Regions from separate parts of the Paenibacillus pseudetheri genome, predicted to be linked through region 2. Evidence: riboswitches for the same ligand, from Rfam matches in the RefSeq annotation. Region 2 holds a riboswitch; the other holds the start of a gene.
The links. Region 2 has a riboswitch for FMN ahead of L1028_RS05775 (DMT family transporter). Riboswitches for the same ligand answer to the same signal wherever they lie in the genome.
Positions count from the first base shown of each region.

Region 1: linked by a shared signal. The riboswitch ahead of ribD (bifunctional diaminohydroxyphosphoribosylaminopyrimidine deaminase/5-amino-6-(5-phosphoribosylamino)uracil reductase RibD) and the one ahead of L1028_RS05775 (DMT family transporter) in region 2 are both predicted to bind FMN.

Region 1 is NZ_CAKMAB010000004.1:880-11,714, reverse strand. Features, by position in the region: gene L1028_RS04435 (DUF2953 domain-containing protein) at 1-76, opposite strand, end outside; gene scpB (SMC-Scp complex subunit ScpB) at 260-862, opposite strand; gene L1028_RS04425 (segregation and condensation protein A) at 831-1,622, opposite strand; gene ribH (6,7-dimethyl-8-ribityllumazine synthase) at 1,757-2,224, opposite strand; gene L1028_RS04415 (bifunctional 3,4-dihydroxy-2-butanone-4-phosphate synthase/GTP cyclohydrolase II) at 2,261-3,514, opposite strand; gene L1028_RS04410 (riboflavin synthase) at 3,577-4,245, opposite strand; gene ribD (bifunctional diaminohydroxyphosphoribosylaminopyrimidine deaminase/5-amino-6-(5-phosphoribosylamino)uracil reductase RibD) at 4,345-5,445, opposite strand; FMN riboswitch at 5,663-5,838, opposite strand; gene mscL (large-conductance mechanosensitive channel protein MscL) at 6,138-6,542, opposite strand; partial or broken gene L1028_RS04395 (DNA-binding response regulator) at 6,823-6,987, shown strand; gene L1028_RS04390 (LPXTG cell wall anchor domain-containing protein) at 7,079-10,522, opposite strand; gene L1028_RS04385 (YwaF family protein) at 10,800-10,835, shown strand, end outside.
Region 2 is NZ_CAKMAB010000005.1:84-10,918, reverse strand. Features, by position in the region: gene L1028_RS05790 (VOC family protein) at 1-307, shown strand, start outside; gene L1028_RS05785 (N-acetylmuramoyl-L-alanine amidase family protein) at 358-1,860, opposite strand; gene L1028_RS05780 (substrate-binding domain-containing protein) at 2,068-3,258, opposite strand; FMN riboswitch at 3,467-3,615, shown strand; gene L1028_RS05775 (DMT family transporter) at 3,742-4,701, shown strand; gene L1028_RS05770 (hypothetical protein) at 4,891-5,163, shown strand; gene L1028_RS05765 (stage V sporulation protein AA) at 5,290-5,952, shown strand; gene L1028_RS05760 (stage V sporulation protein AB) at 5,949-6,374, shown strand; gene L1028_RS05755 (spore germination protein) at 7,086-8,702, shown strand; gene lysA (diaminopimelate decarboxylase) at 8,830-10,164, shown strand; gene L1028_RS05745 (peptidylprolyl isomerase) at 10,310-10,741, shown strand.

The DNA of each region.
Region 1 (10,835 bases), on a different contig from region 2:
AATCGATAGATGAAGACAGAACCAGGATCATTGCCAGTACCAGCAGTCCGAGGGGAATTCCAAGCCATAACGTCACGTATTTACCTCCAAGAAACCTTAATTATGGGAACCTTTGGTTTAGTATGGCAATATAAGGTGGAAAAAATTCGGGTTTTGGTTAAAAAATGTGGCTCTACAAAAAAATAGGGACTGCCCATAAACCATATGAATGGTTTATGGGCAGTCCCAGCAATACAAATTATTGCGAAATAACAAAAAACTATGGTTGCTCAATATCCTCGAACGTCATTTGAGTATCCAGCTTATTGAACAGTAGCTGCGTCTCCTCTTCCAAATTATCAGTGGATTCGAAGTTTGATGGTTCAGGCAGCTCATTCAGACTTGCGAGGCCAAAGCTCTCCAAGAATGATTTTGTAGTCCCATACAAGATTGGGCGTCCTACAGCCTCAGCACGGCCAACCTCATGGATCAAATCCTTGTTATTCAGCGTATGAATTGCACGTTCGGATTTCACGCCACGAATTTCTTCGATCTCCACCCGTGTAATGGGCTGACGATAGGCCACGATCGCCAATGTCTCTAATGCGGCTTGAGACAAGGTTGATCTTGAAGGGGAATAAGCTAATCGCTCAAAATAATGGGCATGCTCAGGCAAGGTAGCCAGCCGATAATTCCCGGCGATTTGGACTACTTGTAACCCCCGTTCCTGTGTTACATAATCCTCTTTCAGTTCTTCTAATGCACCAGCTGCAAGCTCTGGCCGCTGCTCTGTAATTTCGGCGACTTGCCGTACGGAGATCCCTTCATCACCTGATAGAAACAACAGGCCCTCAATAATCGATTTCAGCGTTTTGTAATCCATTGAAGTGTTCTCCTCCTCTCCACTCCATTACGATGTCCTCAAACAATTTCTCCTGATAGCAAAAAATCGCCTTCATTTTCATTAGTTCCAGAATCGCAAGAAAAGTTACTACGATTTCGTGCCGCGCCATTTCATCGTGAAGCAATGCTGAGAAATGGAGCCTTCCGCCCTTCCCTCTGCGCTGAAGCGCATCCGAGACATCACGTATACGATCTTTAACTGATATTTCGTCCCGGGTGATCCGTTGGTAAGAAGACCTTCTTGCCGCCTTACTTAGTGCTTTACGGAAAGCAGCTATAAGGTCGGAAGTATGTAGTCCTTTTAGCGTATGGTCAATCTCTTCAGGCACATATGGGCCCAGATCCTCCGGCTCCTTCGTAAAAATCAAGCTCCGCTCGCTCTCCATATCCATTAAATGAACAGCAATACTCTTGAATTTACGATACTCAATCAGTCGCTGAACGAGTTCAGCTCGTGGATCAAATTCATCTTCTTCGTAATATTCAAAATCATCGATCTCAATGACCGGTGGTTTGGGCAGCAATAGCTTGCTCTTTATAGATAATAGGGTTGCGGCCATCACGAGAAATTCACTCGTAATATCCAGTTCAAGCTCCTGCATACTTCGCAGGTATTCCATATACTGTTCGGTGATCTCGGCGACCGGAATGTCCTGGATGTCGATTTCCGCCTTATCAATTAAATGCAAAAGCAGATCCAGCGGACCTTCAAACGTTTCCAGCTTGTACAATACAGTCACGAAGCATCCTCCCGCCAAAAAAGTAAAGTGCAGCGCCCAAAAGGACGCTACACAAGTAGAAAGGGCTCTATAATCCATGCTTTCTTCTTATACTATAAATAAGCACGAATTCGACTGATTCGTCAATAGCTGTCTTACTTAAACAGTTTGTTAAGATTCGCCATTTCAATCGCAGCAGTCGCAGCATCCCAGCCTTTATTCCCTGCTTTTGTTCCTGAACGCTCAATGGCCTGTTCAATATTCTCAGTAGTTACTACGCCAAAAATCGTCGGCACGCCGGTTTTAAGATTGATCGCAGCTACCCCTTTAGCAACTTCATTACATACATAATCATAGTGCGTTGTAGAGCCACGGATAACGGTTCCTAAAGTGATTACAGCATCGTATTTACCGCTTTCCGCCATTTTTTGAGCGATCAACGGAATTTCAAACACGCCTGGAACCCAAGCAACATCTACCTCATCATCGTTAGCACCATGACGTTTAAATGCATCAAGTGCACCTGACAAAAGCTTGCTAGTAATAAATTCATTAAAACGTCCTACAACAACTCCGTATTTTAACCCCTCGGAAACTAAATGTCCTTCTAAATATTTCGGCATATCATTCATCTACCCTTCGTTTTTTATGGTGTGTGATTATACTTTCGAATCCTCATTTTGTTCAATGTCGTCAAAAGACAGCAAATGACCAAGTTTCGCCTGCTTCGTATGGAGATAATTAGTATTATCCTTATTCTCTGGCATTTGAATTGGCACTCGCTCAACAACTTCCAACCCATAACCTTCCAACCCTTTGATCTTTCGAGGATTGTTCGTTAAGAGACGAATTTGACTGATACCTAAATCCTTCAGAATTTGTGCTCCAATCCCGTAATCACGCAAATCTGCTGGAAAACCAAGCTTTAGATTGGCATCTACAGTATCGAGTCCTTCTTCTTGAAGCTTGTAGGCTTTAAGCTTATTAATAAGACCAATGCCTCTGCCTTCTTGACGCATATAGAGCAACACGCCTCTACCAGCAGCTTCGATCTGCCGAAGTGCTGCTTCAAACTGGGGACCACAATCGCAGCGATGGGAGTGGAATACGTCACCCGTCAAGCATTCGGAATGTACACGTACTAACACTGGCTCATCACCGGAAATATCGCCCTTCACTAATGCTACATGTTCTTTATCATCCACTTCATTTGTATAGGCAATGGTCTGAAACTCACCGAAATCAGTAGGCAGACGTACAGACACCTCGCGATTGACGAGCTGTTCCTTCTCGTTCCGATAGTGAATAAGATCTTTGATGCTGATCAGCTTAAGATCATGCTTCTTAGCAATCTCTACCAGATCAGGCAACCGGGCCATTGAGCCATCTTCTTTGATGATTTCACAAATCACACTGGCTGGATATGCGCCACACATACGGGCTAAATCAACAGCAGCCTCTGTATGTCCGGAACGGCGCAGTACGCCACCTTTCTTCGCAATCAGCGGGAACATATGGCCAGGTCTACGGAAATCAGATGGCTTCGCTTTAGGGTCAATCATGGCCTTTACAGTCAAGGATCTTTCCCCCGCTGATATACCAGTAGTTGTATCTATATGGTCAACAGATACAGTAAAGGCTGTGCCGTGATTATCTGTATTGTGGCTGACCATAGCCTGCAGTTCAAGCTCTTCCGCACGCTCTGCGGTAATTGGCATGCAGACCAAACCACGTCCCTCAGTGATCATAAAATTGATGACTTCTGGTGTCGCCCGTTCAGCAAGAGCTATAAAATCCCCTTCATTCTCACGATCTTCATCATCCACCACGATGATGACTTTGCCGCGCATTAAATCATATATCGCTTCTTCAATCGGATCTAAGACACTATCCTTCGTCGATTGCTCGCTCATGATCCTAACCTCCTAATAGCTTTACGAAGGATTATTTCCTTCTTCGTATGCGTACTCATTATTTAAACAAATCCGTTTGCCGCCAAGAAATCACGACTAATCCCGGAGCTGCTATCACTTTCTTCATCCGGTGCAGCTGAGCCATAATGAAGAAGATGATCTACATATTTGCCCAGGACATCACACTCAATATTTACACTATCTCCTGCCCGCTTATAAGTTAGCACAGTTTCCCCTAGCGTATGCGGAATAATGGATACAGTAAGCGATGAAGCCGTCGTCTTTACTACTGTTAAGCTAATGCCATCAATCGTGATCGACCCTTTAGGGATAATATATTTAAAAAGCGATTTGCGATCCGGCGCAATCTCATAGACTACTGCATTCTGATCACGTTTTACGCTTTTGATGACAGCAGTGCCATCTACATGCCCCTGAACAATATGACCTCCAAATCGACCACCGGCTGCCATTGCTCGCTCTAGATTCATCCGACTGCCAGGACGCAACTCCTTCAGGTTACTGTTTCGATAGGTCTGAGGCATGACATCCACTGTAAAATAGTTCTCGCCTAAAATAGTCGCTGTAAGACAGACGCCATTAACCGATACGCTATCACCAATCTTCAAATCATCCATGATGACGGAAGCGGCAATGTTTAGCACCATCATTTCTCCACCGGTGGAGACACTTCTCAGAGTGCCAACTTCTTCGACTAATCCAGTGAACATGCTTTCCCTCCTTAAAGTTTTGTGAGCTTAACTTCAAAGGAAATACTCCGTGCAAAACTCGCTTCGGAAGCATACGATTAAGTTTTGAAACCATTCACTTTAGCGTACCGGAGTACCGCTGATACATACATTATCTCCGAGCACTTTTACTTCCAATCCCTCCAGAGAAATCGCATCCTTCATCAGCTCTACACCAGGAAATACGAACGTCCCTTTCGCTTCAGCACCACCGCCAACAATCTTTGGAGCGAAAAAGAGAATCACTCGATCAACTAGCCCACTCTCCAGCATCGCACCATTTAGCGTGCCTCCGCCTTCAAGTAAAATCGATCCAATTTCCATTTCACCAAGCGTGACCATAGCAGCCTTCAAATCTACCCGTGGTCCTGCTCCGCTAACAATGATTTGCACACCTGCTTGAAGAAGTGCTGCTTTCTTTTCAGCATCTGCGGCTTCAGTTGTCACGATGATCGTAGGCGCTAGACCGTCACTTACAACTGCTGAATCCAAAGGAATACGTAGTCCAGAATCAATCACAATCCGTATCGGGTTAATACCCGGCACTTCCGTTCTTGTCGTCAGTGAAGGATTATCTGCAATAACTGTGTTCACACCGACCATAATTCCCTGATGCCGATGCCGCAGTGTATGTACGATCTCCCGCGCTTCTCCATTTGAAATCCATTTACTGTCACCAGATTTGGTAGCTAGGTTACCATCCAGCGTGCTGGCACTTTTGAGCGTGACAAAAGGCTGTTTTGTCAAAATATACTTGATAAAACGCTCATTCAACCGCAGCGCACGTTCACGCAGCAACCCTACTTCTACTTCAATGCCATGCTCACGCAGCATTTGAACGCCGCGACCCGCAACCTGAGGGTTAGGGTCTTCACAAGCGACAACCACTCTGGCTACTCCCTCGTCGATCAGCCTTTGGCTACAGGGCGGAGTCTTGCCATAGTGACTGCACGGTTCCAGTGTTACGTAGGCAGTGCTGCCCTGTGCTTGACCGGCCGCCATATTCAAGGCATGAACCTCAGCATGACCAGTTCCGCGCTGCAAATGAGTTCCAAGTCCAATCATCGCTCCATTCTTTACAACAACACAGCCAACAACAGGGTTAATTCCCGTCTGTCCTTGGGCCCGTTCTGCCATATCCAGCGCTAACGACATATAAAACTCGTCATTCATATTATCCATCTCGTTCCCCCTATCCACTTACTGTCTATCTAATGCGTAAAAACAGAAAAACCCATCTCATTCTCCAGGAGGAGTAAAGATGGGTTATGCGAGAGTTTATCGGCAGTCCAAATAAAGTGTGCGTAAATAACCGTCAAAACCGACGGCAATTGTGAAATATCGCACATAATAAATGAAAACACTGCAGTCCACCTGTCTATTACAGACAAGCGGTTAACCTCTCCTTCTTCCATCCAGACTATACTGTCGGTCCCGGAATTTCACCGGGTCCACCGTTCGCGTCAACAACGCGAGCCGGGTAGCGGACTAAGTGTGGTAGATACACTTAATAAATAAGCACTCTACAACAACATCACCGCCGGTAGGGAATTACACCCTGCCCTGAAGGATTGATCCTTTATTTAATTGAGGTTCAAGTTTTCCTTACTAACAAAATTATCACTTACACCTTCGAAATGCAAGTGCGTTTTATATATTTACTTAAAATTTGTAACTTAATTCTAAGAGGTATGGTGATTACAAGAAGAAATGACATGGTTTTATATTAACAAATTCTCACGAGGATTCGGCTCTATCTTATACATCCATCCCTTTCGTTGGGCTAAGCCCATTCCATAAAATTACGTAAAAAGAAGAAAACCAAAAAGCGCCTGCACTGTATCTCTAAGCGCTTTTTGGTTTTCTTTTTCCAATTACAATCCGCGTTCTTGTTGTTTCAACAAATCACGAATTTCCGTTAGCAATACGATATCTTCTGCGGGTGCCGGCGTCTCCACCACTTCAACTTTAACGGCTTCTTTGCGCTGGAATTTATTAGCCAGTTTAATTACCATAAAGATTGAGAAGGAAATAATAAAGAAATCAACTACCGCCTGCAAAAATTGCCCATAAGGGATAATTAGTTCATTATGCATAACCATGACACTTAGAGCCCGATCCTTCAGATCTATACCACCTGTTATCAAGCCAACAATTGGCATAATGATGTCAGATACTAATGAAGTCACAATCTTACCAAAAGCTGCTCCAATAACGACAGCAATGGCTAAATCTAGTACATTCCCCTTCAGGGCAAAAGCTTTAAACTCTTTCCACATCTTCCAATTCTCCTCCAACCTATTGAATTTGAAATTATTATAGCATAGCCGCTTCCCAAATCTTAAGGCTTGTTAAGAATTCTCCTGTTAAATAAAGATTACGTCGTATGCTATACAGACAACTTTCTCCAACAATTAATCTCTGGTATCTGGGCAACTATATGATAGCTTTATGTTATTTTTGTTGTAGTATGATTACTTTACAAGCAAGAAAGGACGCTGAATCATGCACAACGCAACACCGCTCTTGGTTGGCGACGAAGCCGAGATTATTAAACTCATGCAGATCCATCTGGAGAACGAGAGATACCGCCTGTTGACTGAATTTCCGATTATTATGTTATCTGCTAAGGGGCAGGGACTAGATAAAATCACTGGACTCAGTGTAGGTGTGGATGATTATGTTACTAAGTCCTTTAGTCCGCTGGAGCGAGTGATTGATGTTTGTGGAGATTTTTCGAGTTTTTAACAACCATAATAAAGCACCCGACATTTTTTGCCGGATGCTTTTTTTTATTTCTATCTCGATTTACTAACTACCTGTTTCCCCTCCGTTTGAACTTACGGTTTAGAATAAAGCCAATGGCTATTAATCCGATACCTGTCATATAGAGCGGTGCAGGGCTACTTTCTCCCGTCTTTGGAAGCTGAGGGGCAATTGAAGTGCCGTTGTTCACTGTACCTTTCGGTACTTCCTCATCAACAATGTCGACGTCACCCAATGGAACATTTTCATCTGTAATAACTAAATCCGGAATTTCTACCACTTCTGATGTCGCGGATTCCAGACCAGTCGTATTCCCAGGGCCAGCAGGTACTGCCGGATCATTAATGATTACTCCTGGCACCAGTGAACTCGCAGGTGTAGGTATCAACGGACCTCCTGGGGTTCCTGAGGTTGGTGTTGACGTAGGTGCTGCTGTCGGTGCTGTTGACGGAGTAGCCGTTGGTTCCGTTGAAGCTGATGGTGTTGCGGTTGGCACTATAGTTGGTTCTGGCGTTGCAGTAGGCGTAGAGTCAACTGCTTTTTGATTCGTAATTACGAGTTGATTCGTTGATGAAGAATGAATGGACACTGGATGCTCTGTAGAATCAAGTACATAGCCACTAGGAGCTGTCGTCTCAATCAATACGTAGTTACCCAACCATAATTTATTGAATGTTGCTGTACCTGCGGAATCTGTGGTTAAGCTATTAATAAATACCCGGTCTGAGCCGTTTAGACGATAGAGTGCAAAAGTCGCATCTCCCAGCGTCTTTAAGTTGTCCTCTGCATCCAGCTTCTTGATCATCAAGGAGCCTCTAACCCCGCTGCCTGATCCTGATCCACTCGACACACCGACGATAATTTCTTTAGAAGATTCTTTGCTTATTTCGATAACATTAAAACCACTGAAACGAACAGTATTAATAACTTTGTCTCCTGTATTCGCCATAATCAGGGATTGATAGTCGAGAATATAAGGTTTACTAATCTCCTTGGCGAAGCTTAAATCAAACGACTGCTTGCCGTCTACATCCGTTTTTATTTCTACGCTGTAATCGATACCCTGAATCAATTCAGGTCCGCTTTTTGTTACATCCCCGTTTTCAGCTACGTTTGTAGGATACAGATGGAATGAATCCTGCAGCAGAATCTGATTAGCACTAGGAATATCTTTGATTAACGCATTCTTCACAGTAGACTGACTACGATTAATTTGAATGCTCCAATCAATTTTTTCGCCATTCTGAACACCATTTTTCAAGAGATATTCGTCTCCATATGGAATCTTTACGGTAGCGTTCAAATCCTTGGATACCTTTTTGGTCCCATCATAGAGATTGGCTTTATTATCAATAGCAGTGCCGATAACTTTGCCTTCAAGACTGATATGAAATTCTATATAATAAGCGGACTTAATAGCATCTGTAAAAGAGAGCTTCAGCTCATTTTTACCATTAACACTGTAAGTGTATTTGCTACTGTTTACCTCGACACCTTTCGTTGGGTCTCCATTCTTAGCAACATTCATGGTGTACACTTTCAGCGATCCAGGAACCAGGGTTTGACCCGATTTCAAAATATCCACGACCTCTGGCTCTGCAACCGTTTTGTTATTATAGTTGATCCCTAATGTCCAAGCTATTTCTTTAGTCGAAGCATTATAGGAACCAAATTTCAAGCCATTACTTTTCACTTCATCTCTTGGGATAAATAGCCCTTCTGCTTCTGTGGTGCGGGGAATTTCGGACGTGTCTATCCAGTCCATCCTAACCTTGTTATTGAAATTTTCAGTATTAGACCAAATCCAATCTTTATTAAACTCTGTGGAATAGCTGATTGTATAAGTTTCAGAAATCTGCGATTTAAAGACTATCTTGAACCCTTTATTAGACTGAACAGGGGTATTGTATACTAAACCATAATCGGCAGGCTTTAATATACTTCCCTTCGAATTTCTAATTACGAGTGATTCCGGAATAAACTTCAGTCCTCCAAACGGGAATGACTCGGTAACTTTAACCTGGCCCATTGGATAGTTATCACTGTTCAATGTGACTTTCCACCCAACCGTTTTATTCTGATAATCTACGTCTGTTAAGTTCTTATACAAAATGGCTGATCGTATTAAGCGCATGGCCTGTTCAGTGTACGTACTGTCCGTTACTGTATTCGTGATGCTGGCATCTTCAAACACACGCTTTACAGCTTTGGTCTTATATTCGATTCGATAAGGGGATGTTACATCTTGTTTAAATTGCAAGGTGAACCCTGACTTATTCACGTCTGACGCCGCAACTACAGTGTAATCAATATCCTTGGTCAAAAGATTACCCAACGTTGCTGTACCCGCTGAATCCAGTTGCACCGTGTATACTTTTATCGAATTGGCTACTAACGCTTGAGAATCATTAAACAAATCCTTTAGTACAGCATTTCCTTGCGGAATCGTTTTTTTATTATAGTTATATTCGATTGCCCAAGAAATGATTTGATTGTTCCAGTCATATCCGCTAGAGTACTTATTCAAACTTCCTCCTCGTTCTACTTGAACAGTAGCAGAGGAACTTGCAGGAACTTGCCCATCTCCTGTAAAAGTCGCTGTATTCGTGAAGCTTAGCTGATGCTCGTCAGTAATAGCTGTGGAGTATTCAATACGGTAAGCACTCGAAATCGCAGGATCAGTGAAACGAACATTTAACGATCCTCCAGTGAACTCTGTAGTATATTTACTGGCATCGAGTAATGCACCTTGTGTTACCGAACCGTCCAACTGGATACTCAGTTGATACACACTCACAGTGACCGGAGTGCTTAGTGACAAACCTGTTGGTATAGGGTCCGTTACGGCTGCATTTCCAACAGTTTTTAATAATTTATTTACATCAACAGACCATAAAATATGGTCTGCATTAAAACCCTGAGGAATCCCCCTCTTCTCAATGGTCGATCCTACACTCGGTTTAAAATTCACAGTAACCGTCTGAACACCACCGCTCACCGGAAATAAAATTTGCTGAACAGTACTTCCTGAGATTTTTTGTTTATCAAACTTAGTATTGATCCGAAGCGTTCCTTGCACGTCATCATGCGTTTCTATGTAGTCGTTAAAGGTCATTGTTACTTGGTGTGATAACTGCTCAACTGTAAAAGTTCCTACATCTCCATCCTCTGAGACCAACAAGCCGTTAATATCATTAAAAAGCTGAAACTGCTCTGGAAGCTGAAAGGTAAAGGTGTCACCTTGCTTGTACGGATGAGCTTTAGGAAGAGACCACGTATAATCTAATGTTACATTAGCTTCTTGCTCATAGACGCTATCCGTGACCGTTTGCCCGTCTGCACCATATACAGCCATTGAGACACTGGTGATGATATTCCGCTCCTGATCGATTGCTGCTGCTTTTACTTGTGGTATGAACCCGATGCCATAGGCATATTGCGCTACAAGCATCAGAATAACGATCATCACACTTATTCTTTTCTTTAACATCATCCTAAAGCCTCCAATTCCTTTTCCAATTTGATTTTTCTGTGTTTGTATCCCCTCTTGAAGCGTAATCTCTGCCATTCCTCATGCTCGAATGCTTCTTATGTAATTCCGCGCCCATCGCCCTATCTTATGTTAAAATAATGAAAAGCCATCCTTTTGTGGGTTAGTTGACAGAATGCATACATATATAACCATTTTATGGATGTTTAGAAACAGAAAATCTCAAAAATTCACAAAGTTATTTTTTGAAGTACTTTTCATGTACGAAGGAGGTTGGTTCATGCATTTTTCATCTTACCTTGATCGGCAGCGTACG
Region 2 (10,835 bases):
TAAAGGGAATACAGATGCCTATCTGGAATGGGGAAGCGCCTGGATTTGCCTAATTGAAAAGCCTGAATTTACTGAATCCATAGGTAGTGTAATTGGGATAGATCACATTGCCTTCAGCGTAGCAGAAGAACATTTCGAGGAAGCTGTTCAGGTATTGCAAGCTCACGAAGTACGATTGATTAGAGGGCCTGTTAAACGGGGACTAGGCTGGACGGTTAACTTTCTAGACCCAGACGGGATACAGTTAGAGCTGCATACCTCCAATCTTAGAGAACGAATGAGCGTTTGGAATAACAAACAAGAATAAACAGAAAGGGGAGCTTCTCAGCCAATATGGCTAATGAGCTCCCCTTTTTTCTATCGACCTAAATACTCCTTAATCCCTAGAACTACTGCTTCGGCTATCCTATTCTGTACATCCACCGTGAAGAGTAATGCTTCGTCCTTGGTATTACTTAAGTAACCACATTCTAATAAAATGGCTGGCATTTTAGTTTCTCTTGTTACATGATAATTCGCTTGACGAACCCCTCGATCCTGAAGATCTGTAGCAACAGTAAGATACTTATGAACGGTTTGCGCGAATAATAAACTATCTTTACGTGTGTAATAGGTCTCTGTACCACTAGGATTGCTCTTACTTCCCACCGGGATACTATTGGCATGAACAGAGATGAACAAATCTGCTTTTACCTTATTGGCGAGGTTAGATCTGTCCTGTAGAGTCGGGTATGTATCATCACTTCGAGTGAGCACAACCTCGATATTTGGCTCTTTCTTTAGTAATTCTGCAATTTTTAGTGCTGTTGGCAAGGTGAAATCCTTCTCTTTGCGGTTACTACCAGTTCCAGGATCTTTCCCACCATGCCCTGCATCAATAACGATTATCTTCTTGTCTGTGTTGCCGGTAGAAGGTGGAGGCGTGGTGACCGGTACTTCAGGTACAGTGGTTGCAGGAGGCGTGGTGCTTGTGCTTGTCCCATTTAGATCCACTATAATAAGTCCATCGTTAGCATTCGTAACACTGTAGTTATTCGCGCTGTTCAGATCAATCACGATCCGGATCGTAGAGGGAGAACTACTGAATAATGAATAACGAATGGTTGAGACGTTAGGATATTCGGTAATCGTCAACTGCCCACTTTGGCTTTTTTCGACAGAAAGGTTCTGATGAAAGCTGTCACCAAAGCTGGTGTTCGGTAAATCTACGACAATTCGGTCTTTATCTGTCATTGTGAATACATTAGGTGTTACACTACCGTTCACCGCAACGATTAGTTTATTATCAACAAAGCTAAGATTTGTGACTGCAGCCGTTGAGGAATTTCCGTCAGTTGCTGTGTTACCATTGGATCCATTATCAGAGGGTGCGGTTACAGAAGTGTCTGGAACTGTAATTTCCGGATCGCTTCCGCCAATCTCTGGTACTGGAGAAGTTAAGTAGACCGTTTTGGCCACATTATCCCAACCGACAGTAGTTCCTGTCTGTTCGCCAACAAATCTTAAAGGGACGAGGGTCGTGTTGCCACTCAGAAAAGGAGGGTTGTCCAGTTTAATCTGTTTCCCCGAAGCCTCTGCCATCGCATTATTCACGATAAGCTTTAATGTCGTTCCCTTTTGCTCAATGGTTGCAGTCTTAGTCACATTATCCCATTTCACAGTGTAACCAAGCTGCTCCGTAACGAGGCGAAGTGGAACCATCACGCTTCCATTTACAATTTGAACCTGTGCTTCTTTTGAAATCTTAAGATCATTGCCGTCTAGATTGATGTGTGTCTCTGCAGAGCCGGCATAACCAGTTCCTGGATAAACTAGCACCAACAAAAGCAGCAGTAACGCCAAAAAACCAAACTTCTTCATCTGCAATCCCTACCATCCCCGTTTCTTGGTTTCTAGCAATTCTTACTTTTTCTTCCTATGATGCAGTTTCAGCTTATATAAATCTTAAACGACAATAGTTTCCAAAAGTTGCGCTCCTTTAGAGTGAAAAAGGGAAAATTTCGGTATAAAAAGCGAAAAGAGAGCTTCCCCATACTTTTGAGTTAGCTCTCTTTCCCTAACAATATTTTATTTCAAAGAAGTATAACCCGTTTTTTCTACCAATTCCTGACCCTGAGCAGATTGCATCCAATCTAGAAAGGGTTGAATATTAGGGTTGTCACTTCCAACAGTCACGGCATAAAATTCTGTAGCCAAAGGGTATTGTCCACTGCGAATACTCTCCTTGTCGGGCTTAACACCATCGATGGCGAGTAGGGCAATTTCCCCACTTTGATTCATTTCTGAGGCGTAAAATAAGAAGCTGTACCCGAGTGCATTTTTATAATTGCGATAGCTGGAGGTTTGTTTAATGATTCCGCTCATAATATCCGCCACGTCTTCCTTAGGTGGTGTCATGAGTGTAGTGTCTCCCATAAACTTTTGCAGCATCGTCTGGCTCCCACTATCCTCTGGCCGTTGAAAAGCGCGAATACGGTTATTAGCTCCGCCTACATCTTTCCAATTGGTGATCTTGCCTGCGTAGATATCTTTAAGCTGGGCGGTGGAAAGTCTAGTTACTTCGTTTCGTTTATTCACAAAAAATACGAAAGCCTCGCGGCCGATGGGTGTGAGCTTCAGCTCGACGCCTTTTCGTTTCGCATGTTTCTGTTGGGCAAGAGAAGGAGCAGCGACAAAAATAATATCAGTTTCACCTTCAATTAGTCTTTTGTAAGCTTCCGGTGTACTACTGCAAATCACTTGACTTGTTTGAAAATCATATGGATTATAACTGGCCGCAGGATAAGCAGATTGCACGAAAGCTGAATACAGTGGGTAAAGTGCGGTTGCGCCATCCAATTTTGGTAAGTCGTTATCGATACGATATGTAGAAGGTTTATCTAAAGTTACTGCTTTGGTATTCTCAGCAAAAGGTTCGTATTGTACCAGATTAACCTCTCGATCATCGACTGTGGCAATGCTGTTGATATATGCTTGTTTGATCTCATATGCTGCGGTTACGAGCACACTAAGTCCGAGGATGGATAGCAATACAATATTGCTTGTTTTTCGGGACAACACATTAAATATAAGGAGTACAGCATAAATAGCTATCACAACAGATAAAATCGCCACAAGTGGAGTATAAAACATTAGTCCCCCGTAAAGCGCGGTAATTATCGAACCTATGAATCCTAAAAAAGCTATGACTCCGACAGTAAAAAAGGAGAACAATAACTTCGTCCAGAATGACCCCTTCATCCCAAATGATTCTTTCATAACAACCTCCTTAGAAAAATTCCTAAACTATGGAAGAATAAACATAATTTCATTATACAGATTTTTTTGGATGAGACAGTAGAACAATAACGATAAAAATATGTAAGAAAAGTTGTGATACATGAAAATTTTATGTATATTTTCATAAAGTACTGGACGAATGGCAAGAAGAGGTTTATTCTGAGATTGTGAAAAAAACAACGGAATACAAGATTCTCGGGGTAGGGTGAAATTCCCAACCGGCGGTAATGTTCAAAGCGAACTGAGCCCGCGACTCACTTGTTCTGCTTGCAGAGAAGTGACTGATCTGGTGTGAATCCAGAGCCGACGGTAAAGTCCGGATGGGAGAGGATCATAAGATAAAGGCGCTAGGAGTCTATCCTCTACGTCTTTATTGATAATGCCCCCGAGTCGACCTTTTATGGTGATTCGGGGGTTTTTGGTCTCTTATCGAGGGTTTGTATCGACAAGGAGAATGGAATTATGAGTAATGTAACAGTTTCATCATCAGCAAATAAGGTAAGCAGCACGTCACCGTTACGCAGTGGGTTTTGGCTCGTTGTGTTCGGTGCAGCACTATGGGGCGTTGATCCGCTCTTTCGTATTATCCTCTTAAAATCTTTGACCTCATCGCAAATTGTTCTTTTGGAGCATGTGGTGCTTTTCTTGGCTGCTTCCCCTGTTCTTTGGCGTCACCGGGCGGAGCTAAAAGGCATTGGATTTCGCCAGATTGGAGCTTTGCTAATTGTTTCCTGGGGAGGTTCTGCCGGGGCGACAATTCTATTTACGATGGCACTCTCCAGTGGGGATTTAAATGCTGTGCTGTTGCTTCAAAAGCTTCAGCCGATATTCGCTATCGGTCTTGCAGCCTTAATTCTTAAAGAACGTCTGCCTAAAAATTTCGGAATCCTCATTATTGTGGCACTGGTAGGAACCTATCTGCTGACCTTTGGCTGGAGTATTCCTTTCGGACATGTGAACAACTTTATCGGTGTTAGCAGTCTGATGGCCTTAGGAGCGGCCGCATTGTGGGGTGGCTCGACCGTAATGGGGCGTTATCTGCTTGGGTCAATGAAATATGAGACAGTGACTTCCCTAAGATTTATATTGGCACTGCCGTTGCTTTTCGTTATCACCACATTAGAAGGTGCTCCTTGGCAGATTAATGGTGGATTTGGTGCATCTGCTGCCATAGCTATTAATTTGTTGCTGCAGGCTTTGCTGCCAGGACTACTCAGCATGCTAATGTATTACAAAGGACTCAGCACTACCAAAGCTTCTTTCGCTACATTGGCTGAACTAAGCTTTCCTATGACGGGAGTAATTATTAACTGGATCGTATTCCAGCAGCTCGTCACGCTACCGCAAATTATCGGGTTTGCGCTGATCTGGACCGCTTTATTCTTCATATCGAGTCAACAATCTAAAGCACAAACGCTCTGAACAGACTTTGATTTATAGATTGAACTAAATAAAGTATAAAGGGATGACTGGAATGCCTAGTGGCTTTCGGATCATCCCTTTTTGTATGTCGCTACAATACATTAGACTGCAAAAACTGCAGAAATGTTTGGTACGTAGCATATAGCGCAATAATTTAAGCCTTTACAATAGAGAGGATGATAACAGTGCTTGAACAAGCTATCACCTGTCTACCTCATTTTGCAGGGAGAAATTATCTATGTGTTAATGAAGATTATTTGTACAATTGAAATTTATTTTACCAAAATCGTGAGTATCATTGTCATCATGCTGATTCCTATTACGATCCTTTATTTCTATTCCAATAAGACGACCACGGATGTGCTGCGTACGGAGTTAAATACTTCGAACAGCAATCAGCTCAGTTTTTTTCAGAATCAAGTAGAGAGCAATATGGAGCTTAAGCATTCCCGATATCAATGAAAATTCAACATTTCAGCATCTTTGGGAATTGATTCAGAGCTTCAAGAGTAAAAATAAGGCTTTGCTCCCATACTACCGTTATCTTGCACCGGAGCTACTTGACCACAACCTTTAGGAGGAATGCGGATGAAACAACATTCTGCTCCCGCCATCTATATACAGCTTAAGAACCGGGTGACGGTGCCCAAAGGTAAAGGTGTCACATTGGGTGATATTGCATTTTTGATCGCGGAGCCAGAGCTGAAAGAGTCGCTGGAATCAATTTTGCTAATGAAGCCAGAGCAAAGTGACGGCAATCTAATTTTGATTGATCTTCTGATAGTTATTCCCCGCATTTATGAGCTTGTGCCCGAAGCGGACATTGAGCCGATCGGTGAAGGCAGAACGATTGTGCAGATTGAAAGTTCGGTGGAGAGGCGGAAGCCTTCAGTAGCGATGTTTGTTTTAGTGTGGCTGCTATTGTTCTTTGGGTCTGCGCTGACCATCATGAATTTTCATGCTGATGTAAACATGCAGGAGGTTCAAATCCGAATTGTGGAGATGATAACCGGTCATCGGGATGAACATCCGGTTGTATTTCAGATTGCGTATTCTGTAGGAATCGGCTTTGGGATGGTCATTTTTTTCAACCATTTATTTAAGAAAAAGTGGAATGAAGAGCCTACACCGCTAGAAGTGGAAATGTACCTGTATCAGAAAAATATCGACCAATACGTCATCAATGAGGAGTATAGCAAAATGAGGCGCCGTGGAGAAAATCAACCAGAGAACGTGGAGGACGGAAGATGACGGCACCTATAACACTAGGGTTGAATTTGCTGCTGGGTATTGCAGGGGGGATCGCTGTAGGTGGCGGTGTGATCGCTTTATTTGTGGTTCTCGATATGGTGCCCCGTCTGGCTCAATTAACTTCTTCTTACGATAAAGTACATTGGTACGAGGGTGCGATGGTAGCCGGATCATTGCTAGGGACCGTAAGTGATTTTTGGAATTGGAAAATATCCTCAGGTCCTTTAGTTGAACTTGGTATAGGACTTTTTGACGGGATTTTTGTCGGGATGCTCGCTGCAGCATTGACCGAGGTATTAAATGTGCTGCCGATACTTGCTAAACGCTTGAACATGGCACATTATCTGTTCGGGCTGTTAATGGCGATGGTAAGCGGGAAGGTCGCGGGTTCTTTGTTCGACTGGTTTGTATACCGACAGTAAACGGGGGGTTATAGAATGAGCAAATTTATTCACAGCGGTGATTTTGTGCCAGAAGAGGATCATCAGGAAGAAAACGCTGCGGCTGCCGCAGCAATGAAGAATACTGCAAAGGATTTAGTTGCTGATCACACGGAGACTAACGGAGCTTCTATGACCAGTGAAGACGCAGATCCGGCGGAAAATACTACAGCAGCTGATCCAAGTCAAGGACAGCAGGATGCAGAAGCTTCTGTGGAGCTAGGGGAAGAAGGGCAGAGCCCCGAAGCGTCAGCTCATCCGGATTCCGGGCAGCAGGACGCGGAAGCATCAGATGAGCTAGGGGCAGAAGAGCAAAGCGCTGAAGTATCTGAACAGCCGGATTCCGGGCAGCAGGATGCAGAGGCGTCAGATGAGCTAGGGGCAGAAGAGCAAAGCGCTGAAGTATCTGAACAGCCGGATTCCGGGCAGCAGGATGTAGAAGCATCAGATGAGCTAGGGGCAGCAGAGCAGAGCACCGAAGCATCAGCTCAGCCGGATTCTGGGCAACAGGATGCAGAGGCGTCAGATGAGCTCGGGAATCAGGAGCAGAATGAGCCTAGTAAAGGATTTTTTGCCAGGTTATTCGGCTTAGATTCAGACCCGGAATCCGAAGATGAGACGCAAGCTCAGAATACTCAACAAGCAAGCGGATCAGAGTCCGCAACAGAGTCCGGTGAAGAATCTCAAGCCAAAGTGACGCAAAAGTCCAAACCATCTAAGAAGCAAGCGCAACAAGAGTCACAAGACATTAGCAATCAAAAGGGAAGCGGCAGGCTACAAAAGAAACGGGATCGCGAGCACTCCAACTCGTTAAAAGAATCTGTCATTTACTGGCAAGGTAGTGATGAGATCTCAACGTCCCTGCAAGATACGAAACAAACACTTACTGAGGTAATGGGACTGGGCACAAGCTTTGATGTAACGTTTAGACAGATGTCTTTTGGCGGACATAAGACAGCTCTACTCTGTTTAAGTGGATTTACCAATACAGATGTGACCGATGATATTCTAAAACGTCTGACCTATCTCACATCTGAGAATTTTTCTACGGGTGTGCTGTCTACCTTTATGAATGAATATGTCCCTCACATTCAGGTGGAAGAGGGTAATTCTTTAAGTGAAAGTATCGAGAAAGTACTAGAAGGTTTAAGCGTACTATTCGTCGAAGGTGAGAACAAGGTTATCATCATGGATACTCGTTCTTACCCTAGTCGCAGTCCAGCCGAGCCTTCGATTGATCGGGTGGTGCGTGGTGCGCGCGACGGTTTTACTGAGACATTACTGAGCAATATCTCGCTTGTCAGAAGACGGATTCGTGATCCAGGGCTGAAATATGAGCTATTTCGGGTTGGACGACGGACACAGACAGATGTATGCGTGGCTTACATTGATGATATCGTTGATAAAACACAGGTTAAGTCTGTTATCGACAAAATCAAAAGCATTGATATTGATGGTATTCCTCTGGCAGATAAACAATTAGAGGAGGCGATTATCGGCGGTGGATGGAATCCATATCCTATGGTGCGTTATTCTGAACGCCCTGACGTCGTAGCTTCCAATTTATTGGAGGGACGGGTAATAATATTTGTAGATACCTCACCAATTGTTATTGTTCTTCCGACTACTTTTTTTGATCTTTGTCAACATGCAGAGGAGAATCGTCAGACTCCTTTTATGGGAACGTACTTACGGTGGGTCCGTTTCATCGGTATATTTGCGTCCATGTTCCTGCTGCCGCTATGGATGTTGCTTGTCATTCATCCTGAACTAAAGCCGGCTATGCTGGATTTCATTGGACCTCAAAAGACTGCCAGAATTCCAATACTCGCCCAGTTTCTTATTGTGGAGCTTGGGGTTGATTTACTGCGGATGGCCGCAGTACACACTCCAACCCCTTTAGGCTCAGCGATGGGTCTGATTGCAGCGATATTGATTGGTGATATAGCGGTGAAGAGCGGCCTATTTGTAAATGAGGTTGTTCTATATATGGCTTTAGCATCCATAGGCATGTTTGCGACCCCGAGCTATGAGCTGGGTCTTGCGAATCGAATAGTCAGGCTTGTGTTATTACTAGCCGTAGCGGCATTCCAGGTGCCAGGATTTATGATTGGGACGACGGTACTGACTATTTTCCTAACTACCCATCGGTCCTATAACTCCTCTTATATGTGGCCGTTTATACCTTTTAATGCAAAGGCAATGAGTGAAATTCTAGTGCGCAAGCCAGTCTTAAGCTCGAAGACAAGGCCGTCTTTCAACAAAACTAGAGACAATACAAGAGTGCCGCCTACTCAAAAGAATGATTAACAATCGTAGGAAAATACAAAACTACTGCAAATTAGTCCATTCAATGGAGTTCCCACTGTCTGCTATACTGAATACACTAAAGACAGGGTGGAACCTTGATATTCCACAGAAATTGGAGGACTAAAGAATGTTTCTACACGGTACTAGCCGAATTAACGATGCTGGGCATCTGGAGATCGGCGGATGTGATGTAACAGTATTGAAAGCGGAATATGGAACCCCGCTATATATATTGGACGAGCAATTGGTGAGACAACGTTGCCGGGAATATATGAATGCTTTTAAATCCTCTGGACTTGGGTTCCAAGTAGCTTACGCAAGCAAGGCGTTCTCAGTAATGGCTATGGTTCGTTTGGCTGATGAAGAAGGATTGTCGCTTGATGTTGTATCTGATGGCGAACTTTATACTGCTTTGCAAGCTGGCTTTCCTGCAGAACGTATTCATTTTCATGGCAACAATAAGACATCTGAAGAGATCGAAATGGCTATTGATGCCGGGATCGGCTGCTTTGTAGTCGATAATCTGGTAGAGCTTAACCTATTGCAGTCGATTGCATCTCGTAAAGAAGTTAAGGTTAACATCTTATTACGTGTGACACCAGGTGTCGAAGCGCATACGCATGAGTACATTACAACAGGCCAGACCGATTCCAAATTCGGTTTTGATATCGGCAATGGATCAGCATATGAAGCAGTTAAAGCGGCAGCCAGCAAAAAGAATTTAGTGCTGCTTGGCGTACATTCCCATATTGGTTCTCAAATTTTTGAAACGGATGGATTCCAGCTTGCTGTTGAACGTGTAGCGAGTTTTGCTCGTAGTGTTAAAGAAGGTTTGGAAGTGGACTTCCGTGTAGTAAACCTAGGTGGAGGTTTCGGTATTCGTTATGTTGAGGGTGATACCCCGTTACATGTTTCTGAATATGTAGCTGCAATTACGGATGCCGTGAAGACTCATTTTGCTGGAATCTATAATGCTTTGCCTGAAATTTGGGTGGAGCCGGGCCGCAGTATTGTTGGAGATGCAGGGACCACACTTTATACAGTAGGTACGAACAAGGATATCCCAGGCGTTCGTAAGTACGTTGCCGTTGACGGTGGAATGACTGATAATCCACGTCCTGCATTGTACCAATCTAAATATGAGGCATTACTTGCTAATCGTGCGAATGAAGAAGCTACAGAAACTGTATCCATCGCTGGTAAATGCTGCGAGAGCGGAGATATGCTGATTTGGGATGTAGAACTGCCTGAGGCTGAGAGCGGCGATCTGCTGGCTGTAGCCTGCACAGGCGCTTACAATTACTCGATGGCGAGCAACTACAACCGGCTTCGCCGTCCGGCTTTAGTGTTCGTTCAGAACGGACACAGTGATCTTGTAGTGCGTCGCGAAAGCTATAATGATCTTATTGCCAACGATATTGTTCCTGAGCGTATCGTTAAACAAGCCGCGGTTGCTAAGTAACAGCCGTTAATGTTAGGTAGGGAAAATTGGGAAGCCATAAAGAGCAAGCAGGAATTACTCCTGCTTGCTTTGCTTTGTGCGTAGTTTCATAGTAATATAATTGAGGTATTCTAATTTTGTTTATTTTGAAAGGGGTCATTTACATATGGCAAAGCAAGCGAAAATTACTCTTGAAACAGGCGGTGTAGTGCTGATCGACTTGTTCGATCAAGATGCACCAAACACTGTAGCTAACTTTGAAAAGCTAGCAAAAGATGGTTTCTACAATGGATTGACATTCCACCGTGTTATCCCTGGTTTTGTAGCTCAAGGTGGATGTCCTAACGGAACTGGATCTGGTGGTCCAGGATACACAATCAACTGCGAAATCAACCCAAACAAACACGAGCGCGGAACACTTGCTATGGCACATGCGGGTAAGAACACAGGCGGAAGCCAGTTCTACATCTGCTATGCACCGCAACCACACTTGGATGGAGTTCACACTGTATTCGGTAAAGTAGTTGAAGGTATGGATCTTGTTGATACTTTCAAAGGACGCGACAAAATGACTTCGGTAGAAATCATCGAAGCTTAAGAATTATGAATTTAAAAAGGCTAGTCTCCGGATTATCGGAGGCTGGCCTTTTTTTGGTACGCCCAGCATGGGCGTCATCTTTAGGGTGAAAGTC